One region of the Kitasatospora sp. NPDC094019 genome, then DNA from elsewhere that is predicted to be linked to it. Evidence: riboswitches for the same ligand, from Rfam matches in the RefSeq annotation. Region 1 holds a riboswitch; each other region holds the start of a gene.
What was found. Region 1 has a riboswitch for cyclic di-AMP ahead of ACIQ9P_RS27515 (M23 family metallopeptidase). Riboswitches for the same ligand answer to the same signal wherever they lie in the genome.
Positions count from the first base shown of each region.

Region 2: it holds a riboswitch for cyclic di-AMP, as region 1 does, so the genes downstream of both, ACIQ9P_RS18250 (family 16 glycosylhydrolase) here and ACIQ9P_RS27515 (M23 family metallopeptidase) in region 1, are expected to answer to the same signal.
Region 3: it holds a riboswitch for cyclic di-AMP, as region 1 does, so the genes downstream of both, ACIQ9P_RS20605 (transglycosylase family protein) here and ACIQ9P_RS27515 (M23 family metallopeptidase) in region 1, are expected to answer to the same signal.

Region 1 is NZ_JBIWIF010000014.1:23,016-26,280, forward strand. It holds gene ACIQ9P_RS27510 (hypothetical protein) at 1-766, shown strand, start outside; gene ACIQ9P_RS27515 (M23 family metallopeptidase) at 834-1,706, opposite strand; cyclic di-AMP (ydaO/yuaA leader) riboswitch at 1,719-1,889, opposite strand; gene ACIQ9P_RS27520 (YiaA/YiaB family inner membrane protein) at 2,135-2,425, shown strand; gene ACIQ9P_RS27525 (alpha/beta fold hydrolase) at 2,599-3,265, shown strand, end outside.
Region 2 is NZ_JBIWIF010000007.1:238,327-241,591, forward strand. It holds gene ACIQ9P_RS18245 (hypothetical protein) at 1-120, shown strand, start outside; gene ACIQ9P_RS18250 (family 16 glycosylhydrolase) at 148-1,413, opposite strand; cyclic di-AMP (ydaO/yuaA leader) riboswitch at 1,417-1,586, opposite strand; gene ACIQ9P_RS18255 (MoaF-related domain-containing protein) at 1,891-2,220, shown strand; gene ACIQ9P_RS18260 (alpha/beta hydrolase) at 2,293-3,265, opposite strand, start outside.
Region 3 is NZ_JBIWIF010000008.1:325,268-328,532, forward strand. It holds gene ACIQ9P_RS20600 (cytochrome P450) at 1-1,082, shown strand, start outside; cyclic di-AMP (ydaO/yuaA leader) riboswitch at 1,314-1,462, shown strand; gene ACIQ9P_RS20605 (transglycosylase family protein) at 1,468-2,310, shown strand; gene eno (phosphopyruvate hydratase) at 2,617-3,265, shown strand, end outside.

The DNA of each region.
Region 1 (3,265 bases):
GCAGGACCCGCTGGCGTACGGCGCGGCGGTGCGGCTGCTGATCGACCACCGGCGGGCGGCGAAGCGGCTGAACGCCAAGCGGCAGGAGCGGCTGCACGCGGAGGCCGAGTGGCAGGGCGAGGTGGCGGCCGGACTGCTGCGCCGGGCCGACCTGGTGACCTGGCCCCGGCTGTACACCCTGCTGCTGCGGGCGGACGGGGTGGAGACCGCCGACGGGGAGGCGGTGCGGGCCTGGCTGGAGGGGTTCCGGGAGCTGCCGGAGGAGGAGCGGCTGGCGGCGTTCACGGCGCTGGAGGCGGACGGCGTGCTGGACCCGGTGGACGACGGGGGCTGGGAGGGCGGCGGCCGGACGCTGGCGGTCGGGATGGCCACGGACGGCGCGCGGCGGCTGCTGGAGCAGGGACTGATGCGGCGCAGCTACCGGAACCTGGCCGAGCTGACGGCGCTGGGCCGACCGATGCCGGAGGAGCTGGCCGGGGACTTCGGGGCGTTCGAGGAGGCGGCGGCGCTGGTGGCGCTGGAGCTGGCCGGCACCTGGACCGTGCCGGGGCTGCCGGAGCTGCTGGTGGCGGAGTTCCCGGAGCTGGCGCCGGAGCCGGGGCCGGCGGAGATCGACGCCTACCTGGCCGGGCTGGACGCGGCCTGGGCGGACGAGCAGGCCGCGGCCGAGGAGCCGGAGGACGGGGACGGGTACGGGCCGACGGAGGCGGACGACGGGGACGGGCCGACGAGGGCGGACGCCGAGGCGGAGGAGCCGGCGGAGTAGGCGCGGAACACGGCGAGGGGCCCCGGCCGGTGCGGCCGGGGCCCTCGTCCTGCTGGGGGAGGCGGGGTCAGGGGGTGACGCCGCGCTGCTCGAACCAGGTCTCCGGGTCGACCGGGGCGCCGCCGCCGGGGCGGACCTCGACGTGCAGGTGGGCGCCGGTGACGTTGCCGGTCGCGCCGACCTTGCCGATCTGCTGGCCGGGGAGGACCTTGCCGGAGCCCTTGATGATCGAGGAGAGGTGGCAGTACCAGATCTCGGTGCCGTCGGGCAGGGTCTCGACGATCCGGTAGCCGTAGGCACCGGCCCAGCCGGCCGAGGTGATGGTGCCCTGGCCGACCGCGTAGACGGGTTCGCCCTGGTCGGCGGCGAAGTCGAGGCCGGTGTGCAGGTGGGCCCAGTAGCGCGCGCTCTGGCCGTAGTGGGCGGAGAGCCGGTAGTCGCGCACGGGCAGCTTGATGGCCGCGAGCTTGGCCTTCTCGGCCTCCTCGGCGGCGCGCCTGGCCTGCTCCTGCTGGGCGACCTGGGCGGCGCGCTTGGTCTCGGCCTCCTGGGCGGCCTGGACCCGGGCGGTCTCCTCGGCGGCGGTGCGCTGGCTGTCGGCCTGCTGCTGGATCCGGGCGGCGAGCGCGAGGCCGGGGTCGGCGGAGAGCGCGACCGGGGTCTCGTCGGGGGTCTCCACGGCGGGCGCGGCGGCCGGGGTGGCGGAGGCGAAGCCGGTCGCGCCCAGGGTGGCGGCGACGGCGGTCACGCCGAGCAGCGGCGCGGTGCCGCGGGTCTGACGGGGCATCCGGTGCCGGCTGGTTTCGGCGGCCGGCGGGGCGATCTCGTCGGCGGGACCGCCGAAGGGGCCGCCGTGGCCGGCGAACGGGCCCGGATGGTCGAGCAGCTGGGTGCCGGTGGAGGACCCGGACGGGTGTGCCTGGGTGTGCGTCGACGCCACGGAGGCGCGCTCCTTTCCTTCCTTCGCGCCTACCGGGTTAGCTGACGGGTTCGGAGCAGGAAGGTCTCCTACGGCTGAGCCTGGGCAATGCCCCGACCCGGCCGATTCACCCCAAGGAACATGGTTCCCCGGCTCCCATGGCCTGCCCGGAGGCCGGCCGGCGGGATTAGGCGACGGCGCACGGTGCCGTCTGGTTACGGCGTTACGAACCGCGCTGCGTTATCAAACGTTAATCCGAGAGTCCCCCGATTCCAAGCCATCCGTTGGTGAGGACCGGACACGGATCGGACATCGGGTGGCCCTATGGGCGTTTTATGACGTTTGATGACAACTGACACTACCGAACGTGAGAGGACGTCAACGAACGGGGTCGCATCTGAGTACGCCTACTCATGTGCGGCCGCGGGCGCGCGGCCATTCTGGGCGCCATGAGCGCACCGATGCAGTCACGGACCACGGCCGCCTACTACGTCCAGGCCGTCCTCTCCTTCGCCCTCTCCGCCGCCGCCCTCGGCGCCGGGATCGCCTACCTCCCGGTCGAACCGTGGACCAGGGCCTTCCTCGCCGTCGGCCTGCTCTGGACGATCACCTCCGCGTTCACCCTGGCGAAGGTGGTCCGGGACCGGCAGGACACCACCGAACTCGTCACCAGGGTCGACCAGGCCCGGCTGGACAAGCTGCTGAGCGAGCACGACCCGTTCAAGGTGGAGGGGATCTGACCGGTCCTGGCGCGGCCGGACCCCGGGACGGCCCCGCGTCGGCCCCGGGACGACCCCGGGGCGACCTCCGAGAGGGCCTGGCGAGCGTCCGGAGCGGGCTTGACGGCTAAGGCTATTAGCCTTAGCTTTATGGCTATCGGCACTCGCCGACGATCCGGACCGAGGAGGCCCTCATGAACGGCACCATCGCCCCCGCCACCCGCTACCTCGACCTCCCCGGCGGCCGGATCGCCTTCGACGACACCGGTCACGGCACCGGCGCCCCCGTCGTCCTGCTCCCCGGGATGCTCGACAGCCGGGCCGCGTACCGGCATCTGCGCCCGCTGCTCACCGCCGCCGGCCGCCGGGTGATCACCATGGACCTGCGCGGCTTCGGCGAGTCCTCGATCCAGTGGGACGACTACTCCCCGGCCGCGATCGCCGGCGACCTCCTCGCCCTGCTGGACCACCTGGGCATCGACCGGGCCGTGCTGGCGGGCAACTCCTACAGCGGCGCCAGCGTGGTCCGGGTCGCCGGGGACGCCCCCGGACGGGTCGCCGGGATCGTCCTGCTGGACGCCTTCGTCGAGAACCTGCCGCCGACCGCCCTCCAGCGGGCGATGCTCCGCGCGATGGGCGCGCTGCTGGTGCGCTCGCCCGCGTTCTGGGGGCTCTACCTGCGCAAGGCCGCCTTCCCCGGCCCCAAGCCCGCCGACCACGAGGAGTACGTGGCCGGGCTGGTCTCCGCACTGCGCACCCCGGGCCGGCGGGCCGCCACCCGCGGCTACGTGCGGGGCGACTCCTCGCCCACCGGCTGGACCTCGGCCGTGCGCTGCCCGGCGCTGGTGGTGATGGGCTCCG
Region 2 (3,265 bases), on a different contig from region 1:
GGCGAGCTGACGGGCGGCTACGTCGCGGTGCGCGGCGACGACGACCGGAACGAGGCGAACAACCGGCAGCCGTTCGCGATCGAGGTCGTCGAGACCACCGGTCCGAGGCCGATCGTCTGACCGTCGGCCCCGGACCGGTGGCTGCTTCTAGCGGTACACCCGGACGTAGTCCGCCGCGAAGGTGATCGGCGTGGTGCCCGAGGGCGCGGGGTGGTAGTTCCCCGCGCTCAGGGACAGGTTGAGGATCGGGTACGCCGTCCAGCCGGCGCCGACGCCCTTGCCGTCCGAGAACACCTTGGTGCCGTTGATGTACCAGTCGACCGAGGTGGCACCGTAGTGGGTGCCGACGGTGACCCAGCCGTCCTTCGCGATCGCCTTGGCGTCGGTGACGTACAGGTGGCCCGGGTTGATGTGGTTGGTCAGCTCCAGCAGGTTCGGGTTGTCGCTGTGGTACTCGAAGGAGTCGATCTCCCCGTGGGTACCGCTGGTGCTGTTCCACGTCCACAGCGCCGGCCAGGCGCCGGTGCCGGCCGGGAGCTTGACCCGGGTCTCGATGTAGTCGCCGGTCTTCACCTTGAAGCCCTCACCGGAGTACTCGGTGGTGAGCAGCCCGGTGTCCCATGCCTGCTTGCCGTTCTCCAGCGTGTGCGCGCTCGGCCTGGCGGTGAAGGTGGCGACGCCGCCGGAGACGGCGACGTTGTTCTTGTTCAGCCAGTCGAGCTTGTTGTCGTTCGGGTTGTGGTCGCCGTAGTGGTAGGAGCTGCTCCGGTCGGCGGTCCAGCGGGAGCCGAGGGCGAGGCTGTCGAAGTCGTCCGACCAGGTGAGCTTCTTGCCCGCGACCGGGGCACCCGTGCTGGGGGTGGTCGGGGTCGGCGTGGGGGTCGGCGTGGGAGTGGGGGTCGGTGTGGTGGCGGAGACGACGAGCTGGCGGGAGGGCAGGTTGTGCCAGCCGCCGCCACTGTCCTGCCAGAAGCCGAACTGGGTGTAGGTGCCGGCCGCCAGCGTTCGGGTACCGGTGGTGATCGACAGGCCGCCGGGGCAGACCTGGACGTTGCTCCTGCTGCCGGGGAAGTCGAGGTTGCGCCCGGCCGCGTCCCGGACGCCGACGCCGACCGTCCTCGCGGTGAAGCAGGACGAGGAGTGCAGCGTGAGCGAGGCCGCCGCGGCCTTGCCGGCGACCATGGTGGCCGGGCCGAGCTTGTCCTGGGTGACGGTCGGCAGGGCGGCGGCCTGGGCACCGGTCACGGCGGGGAGGCCGAGCAGTCCGGCACCGGTGACGGCGAGCGCCCCGGCGGCGGCGAGGGCGGCGGTGCGACCCCGGTGGGAGGGACGGGCGTGGCGGGCGGCCGGACGCCGGGCGCGGAGGCCCGGGTTCCGGGCAGGCCGAGGGGGCTGCGGGGAGGCAGTGGGCATGGCAGTGGTCCTCTGCGACGCCTGCGAGGTGAGCTGTCGGGTTCGGGCTGAGGTTGCCCGGCCGTCCGGAGAGCGGCTTCACCCCTAGCCGCGGCACACACGCGCACGGATGCGCGCACGGCCGGGCACTGACCTGGGTCCCCCGCTCCCGTCCGCTGTGGTGCTCGACTGCCGGCCGGCGGGTGGACGGGACTCGGCGTCCCGGCGGCGGGGCTCCGCTGTGGCGGAAGCACCTGCAGGCTAGGCAGGCCGTCCGCGCACGGACAACCTTCCCGGGGCGGTTGTCACGCAGCTCACACCGCCGCCCCGCGCCCCCGGGCGGCGGGTCCGGGTGGCCGGGGTGGCGGGTCCGGCGGGGAAATCGCGCCACGGAGGCGGGGGCGTCGGATAGGTTGGAGATCCATCCGCGCCCGGACCCGTCCGGGTCGCAGCGAGCACCACGACAGCACGTCCAGAGACGAGGAGACCCGCCCCACCATGACCGCGTCCCTGCCCGCCTTCGCCGGCCGTACCTTCCTGTTCCGGGTCGACAACGGCGCGGCCTTCCGCAACGCGTACTCGGCCGACGGCAAGCGGCTGCGCTGGGAGGGCCTCGGCGAGTCGGCGGGCCAGTGGGAGGACGTCTCCCTGCACGTCGCCGAGGTCGGCCCGCAGCTCTACTTCGTCAGCTGGACCGAGGTCAGCGGCATCACCGTGAGCCACGTCATGGACCTGACCCGGATGACGGTCCGCGCGTTCTGGACGTACGAGGGCGAGGGCGGCCGGGTCGGCGAGCTGCACACCGGCACCCTGGAGCAGGTGGCCTGATCGCACGGAAGCCCGCCCGGGTCCGCGAAGCCCGGCCGGTCGCCCATGGGGCCCGGCCGGGCTTCCGTGCGATCAGGCCGAGGGGCTCGCGGCCGGGACCGTCAGCCGCTGGGAGATCCACTCCAGTGAGGAGGGGAGCAGCTTGCTCCAGGTCTCGAAGTTGTGGCCGCCGGTCTCCAGCATGCTGTAGGAGACCTTCATCGGGCTGCGCGTGGCGGCCACGAACGCCTCGGTCTCGCGCCGGTAGTTGCCGTCGCCCTCCCGGGTGCCGGCCAGCAGCACCGAGACCGCGGGCTGCGGCAGGTTCTTGAGACGCCACATCAGGTCGGCCTCGTTGCGGCGCTGTTCGCTGCCGCCGAACAGGTCGCCGGTGCTCGGGTCGTCGGCCGCCTGGTAGTAGCCGGAGAGCGAGACGGCGGTCGGGAACACCTCGGGGTGGCGCATCGCCAGCTTGAGGGCGCAGTACCCGCCGGTGGAGTTGCCCATGAACGCCCAGGCCCGGGGGTCGGCGGAGACCCGGTAGGTCGCCTGGATCGCCGAGGGCACGTCCTTGGTGAAGTACGTCTCGGACTGCGCGGCGCCCGGGATGTCCTCGCACTCGGTGTCCCGGGGCAGCGCGGGCGAGGGGGTCACCAGCACCAGCACCGTGGGCTGCATCCGCCCCTCCTGGAGCAGCTTCAGCGCCGCGCCCGGGTAGTTGAGCCGGGTGACGAGGTTCTTGGCGATGCCCGGGAAGCCGGTGCTGACGACCAGGACCGGGAACTGCTTCTGCTCGTTCCCGGGCTGGAAGTACTGCGGCGGCAGGTAGACGTACCCCTCGGTGGAGAGGCGGGTGGTGGCGCCGTCGATCCGGACCTCGCGGATCTCGCCGGACTTGTCGCGGTCGCGGCCGAGCGCCCCGCCGCCCTGCACCTCGGCGTGGCCGATGGTCTCGACCCGCAGCCGGCCGGAGGCGTCCACCTTGTTGTGGATGACCACCGGACCGCTGTCCCCGGTGCCCAGCAGGTCGTCCCAGCTGCTGTAGAACGCGAAGTAGTTGTTGGCG
Region 3 (3,265 bases), on a different contig from region 1:
ACCACAGCGAGCAGGCCCACCGCACCGGCCGGGTCGGCATCCCGGGCGAGCGCCAGGCCGACCTGATGACGCACCTGCTGAACATCGACCCGCCGGACCACACCCGGCTGCGCCGCCTGGTGTCGAAGGCGTTCACCCCGCGCCGGGTGGCGGCCTTCGAGCCCCGGGTGCAGCAGTTGACCGACCGGCTGATCGACGGCTTCGCGGCGCGCGGATCCGCGGACCTCATCCACGAGTTCGCCTTCCCGCTCCCCATCTACGCGATCTGCGACCTGCTCGGGGTGCCGGCCGAGGACCAGGACGACTTCCGGGACTGGGCCGGGATGATGATCCGGCACGGCGGCGGCCAACGCGGCGGTGTGGGAAGGGCGGTGAAGCGGATGCGGGCCTATCTCGCGGAGCTGATCCACCGCAAGCGCGCCGACCTCGGCGACGACCTGATCTCGGGGCTGATCCGGGCCAGCGACCACGGTGAGCACCTCACCGAGAACGAGGCCGCGGCGATGGCCTTCATCCTGTTGTTCGCGGGCTTCGAGACGACGGTCAACCTGATCGGCAACGGCGTCTACGCGCTACTGCGCAATCCGGGTCAGCGGGCCCTGCTGCAGGACTCGATCGGCCGCGGCGAGAGCGCGCTGCTGGAGACCGGGATCGAGGAACTCCTGCGCTACGACGGCCCGGTGGAAATGGCCACCTGGCGGTTCGCGACGAGTCCGCTGACCATCGGCGGAGTGGAGATCCCGGTCGGCGACCCGGTGCTTGTGGTGCTCGCCGCCGCGGACCGGGACCCGGCGCGGTTCGCGGACGAGAACACCCTCGACCTGGCCCGGGCGGACAATCCGCACCTGGGCTTCGGGCACGGCATCCACTACTGCATCGGCGCCCCGCTGGCGCGGTTGGAGGGGCGGGCCGCGCTGTCCACCCTGCTGACCCGGCTGCCGGACCTCCGGCTCGCCGCGGATCCGGAGGAACTGCGCTGGCGCGGTGGTCTGATCATGCGCGGACTTCGTGAACTTCCGGTGGAGTTCACGCCGGAACCGACTTCGGCGGCAACCTCCGCGGACCCCTCGGCAGTCCCCTGAGGGGGACTCACGACACGCCGACGCGGAGGTCTCGCAGGGCAGTTCCGGGGGGTGTGAACCTCCATCAATCAGGACATACCTCTTCGGTTGGTGGGCAATCCATCGTCTGACGTGATTTCCGTGTGATAGCGGCGATATGAGCTTGTGATTGCTCTGAAGATCTGTCTACTCTCCGGGGAGCCCGCGGAAGCGGGTCCCGTGCGCGGAACGCCGAGTCCTGCCCGCCGCGTCACCGGAAACCGACCAGAACCCTGGGCAGGGGCGGGGGAACCAGGTCTTGCGCCGTCTCCCACGGCTAGGGGTGAAGCCGCCTCCGCGCGGCCGGGCCACCTCCCGGTCCGAACCCGACAGCTCACCTCGCAGGCGTGCGGAGAGGGACTTCTTCATGCTGCTCGTCGGAAACGGCCGTCATCGTCGCCGCACCCAGACCGAGAAGGCCATCGCCGTCGCCGGTGTCGCCGGTGTCGGACTGGCGCTGCCGATCCTCAGCGCCACCGGCGCCTCGGCCGCCCCGGCCTCGACCTGGGACGCGGTCGCCCAGTGCGAGAGCGGCGGCAACTGGGGCATCAGCACCGGCAACGGCTTCTACGGTGGCCTGCAGTTCACCTCCAGCACCTGGAAGGCGTTCGGCGGCACCGCCTACGCGCCGCAGGCCAACCAGGCGTCGAAGGCGGCGCAGATCACCGTCGCCGAGAAGGTGCTGGCCTCGCAGGGCCCGGGCGCCTGGCCGGTGTGCTCCAAGAAGGCCGGCCTGAGCAAGGGCGGTGCCCCGGCGGCGGTCGACGCCTCGGCCGACGCCGCGCCGGCCGCCCCGAAGCCGCAGGCCCAGCCGCAGCAGCAGACCCCGGAGCAGCAGACCCCGAAGCCCCGGGCGCCGCAGGCGCAGGTCGAGCAGCAGGCACCCAAGGCGGGCCCGAAGCACGCCGCGCCCAAGTCGCCGGCCCAGCAGGCCCAGGCCGAGCAGCAGGCACCCAAGGCGGCGCCGAAGCACGCGGCCCCCAAGCCGACGGCCCAGCAGGCCCCGCAGTACGCGCAGCAGCAGGCCCCGAAGGTCCAGCAGCCGCAGGACGGTCAGGGCTACACCGTCCGCTCCGGCGACACGCTGGCCGGGATCGCCACCACGCAGGGCGTGCAGGGTGGCTGGCAGGCCCTGTACGACGGCAACCGCGGCACGGTCGGCGGCGACCCGGACCTGATCATCCCCGGCCAGGTCCTCACCCTCGGCTGACGCTCCCGCGCACCCCCCGCCCGCCCCTTGTCCGCCCGTCGTCCGAGGTGGGCACGCGGGCGGCCGGGCGGCCGGGCGGGCGGGCCCGGTCCGGCCCGTTCCACCCCGTTCGTCCACCCGGGGGCGTCCGGGGCCGGGCGACCAGGTGAACTACCGGTGGGTAGCACGGCCACACGCTGAGACGGAGCCGAGGCCGACGTGGCCCGGACAGCCCGTGCGGTTAGGCTCTGGTCGTAACGACTCCGCAATCGTCCGGCCGACGGCACCCCACTGTCAGCCGTACCTGCTTCCGCTAGGAGATGCCTCGTGCCGTCCATCGATGTCGTCGTAGCCCGTGAGATTCTCGACTCGCGCGGCAACCCCACGGTCGAGGTCGAGGTCGGCCTCGACGACGGCAGCACCGGCCGTGCCGCTGTTCCGTCGGGTGCCTCCACCGGTGCCTTCGAGGCCCTGGAGCTCCGCGACGGTGACAAGAACCGCTACTTCGGCAAGGGCGTCGAGAAGGCCGTCCTGGCCGTCATCGAGCAGATCGGCCCCGAGCTGGTCGGCTACGACGCCACCGAGCAGCGCCTGATCGACCAGGCCATGCTCGACCTGGACGCCACCCCGGACAAGTCCTCGCTCGGCGCCAACGCCATCCTGGGCGTCTCGCTGGCCGTCGCGCACGCCGCCTCCGAGGCCAGCGACCTGCCGCTGTTCCGCTACCTCGGCGGCCCGAACGCGCACGTCCTGCCGGTCCCGATGATGAACATCCTCAACGGTGGCTCGCACGCGGACTCCAACGTCGACATCCAGGAGTTCATGATCGCTCCGATCGGCGCGGAGTCCTTCTCCGAGGCCGTCCGTTGGGGCGTCGAGGTCTACCACACGCTCAAGGGCGTGCTGAAGGAGCGCGGCCTCTCCACCGGTCTGGGCGACGAGGGCGGCTTCGCCCCGAACCTGGACTCCAACCGCG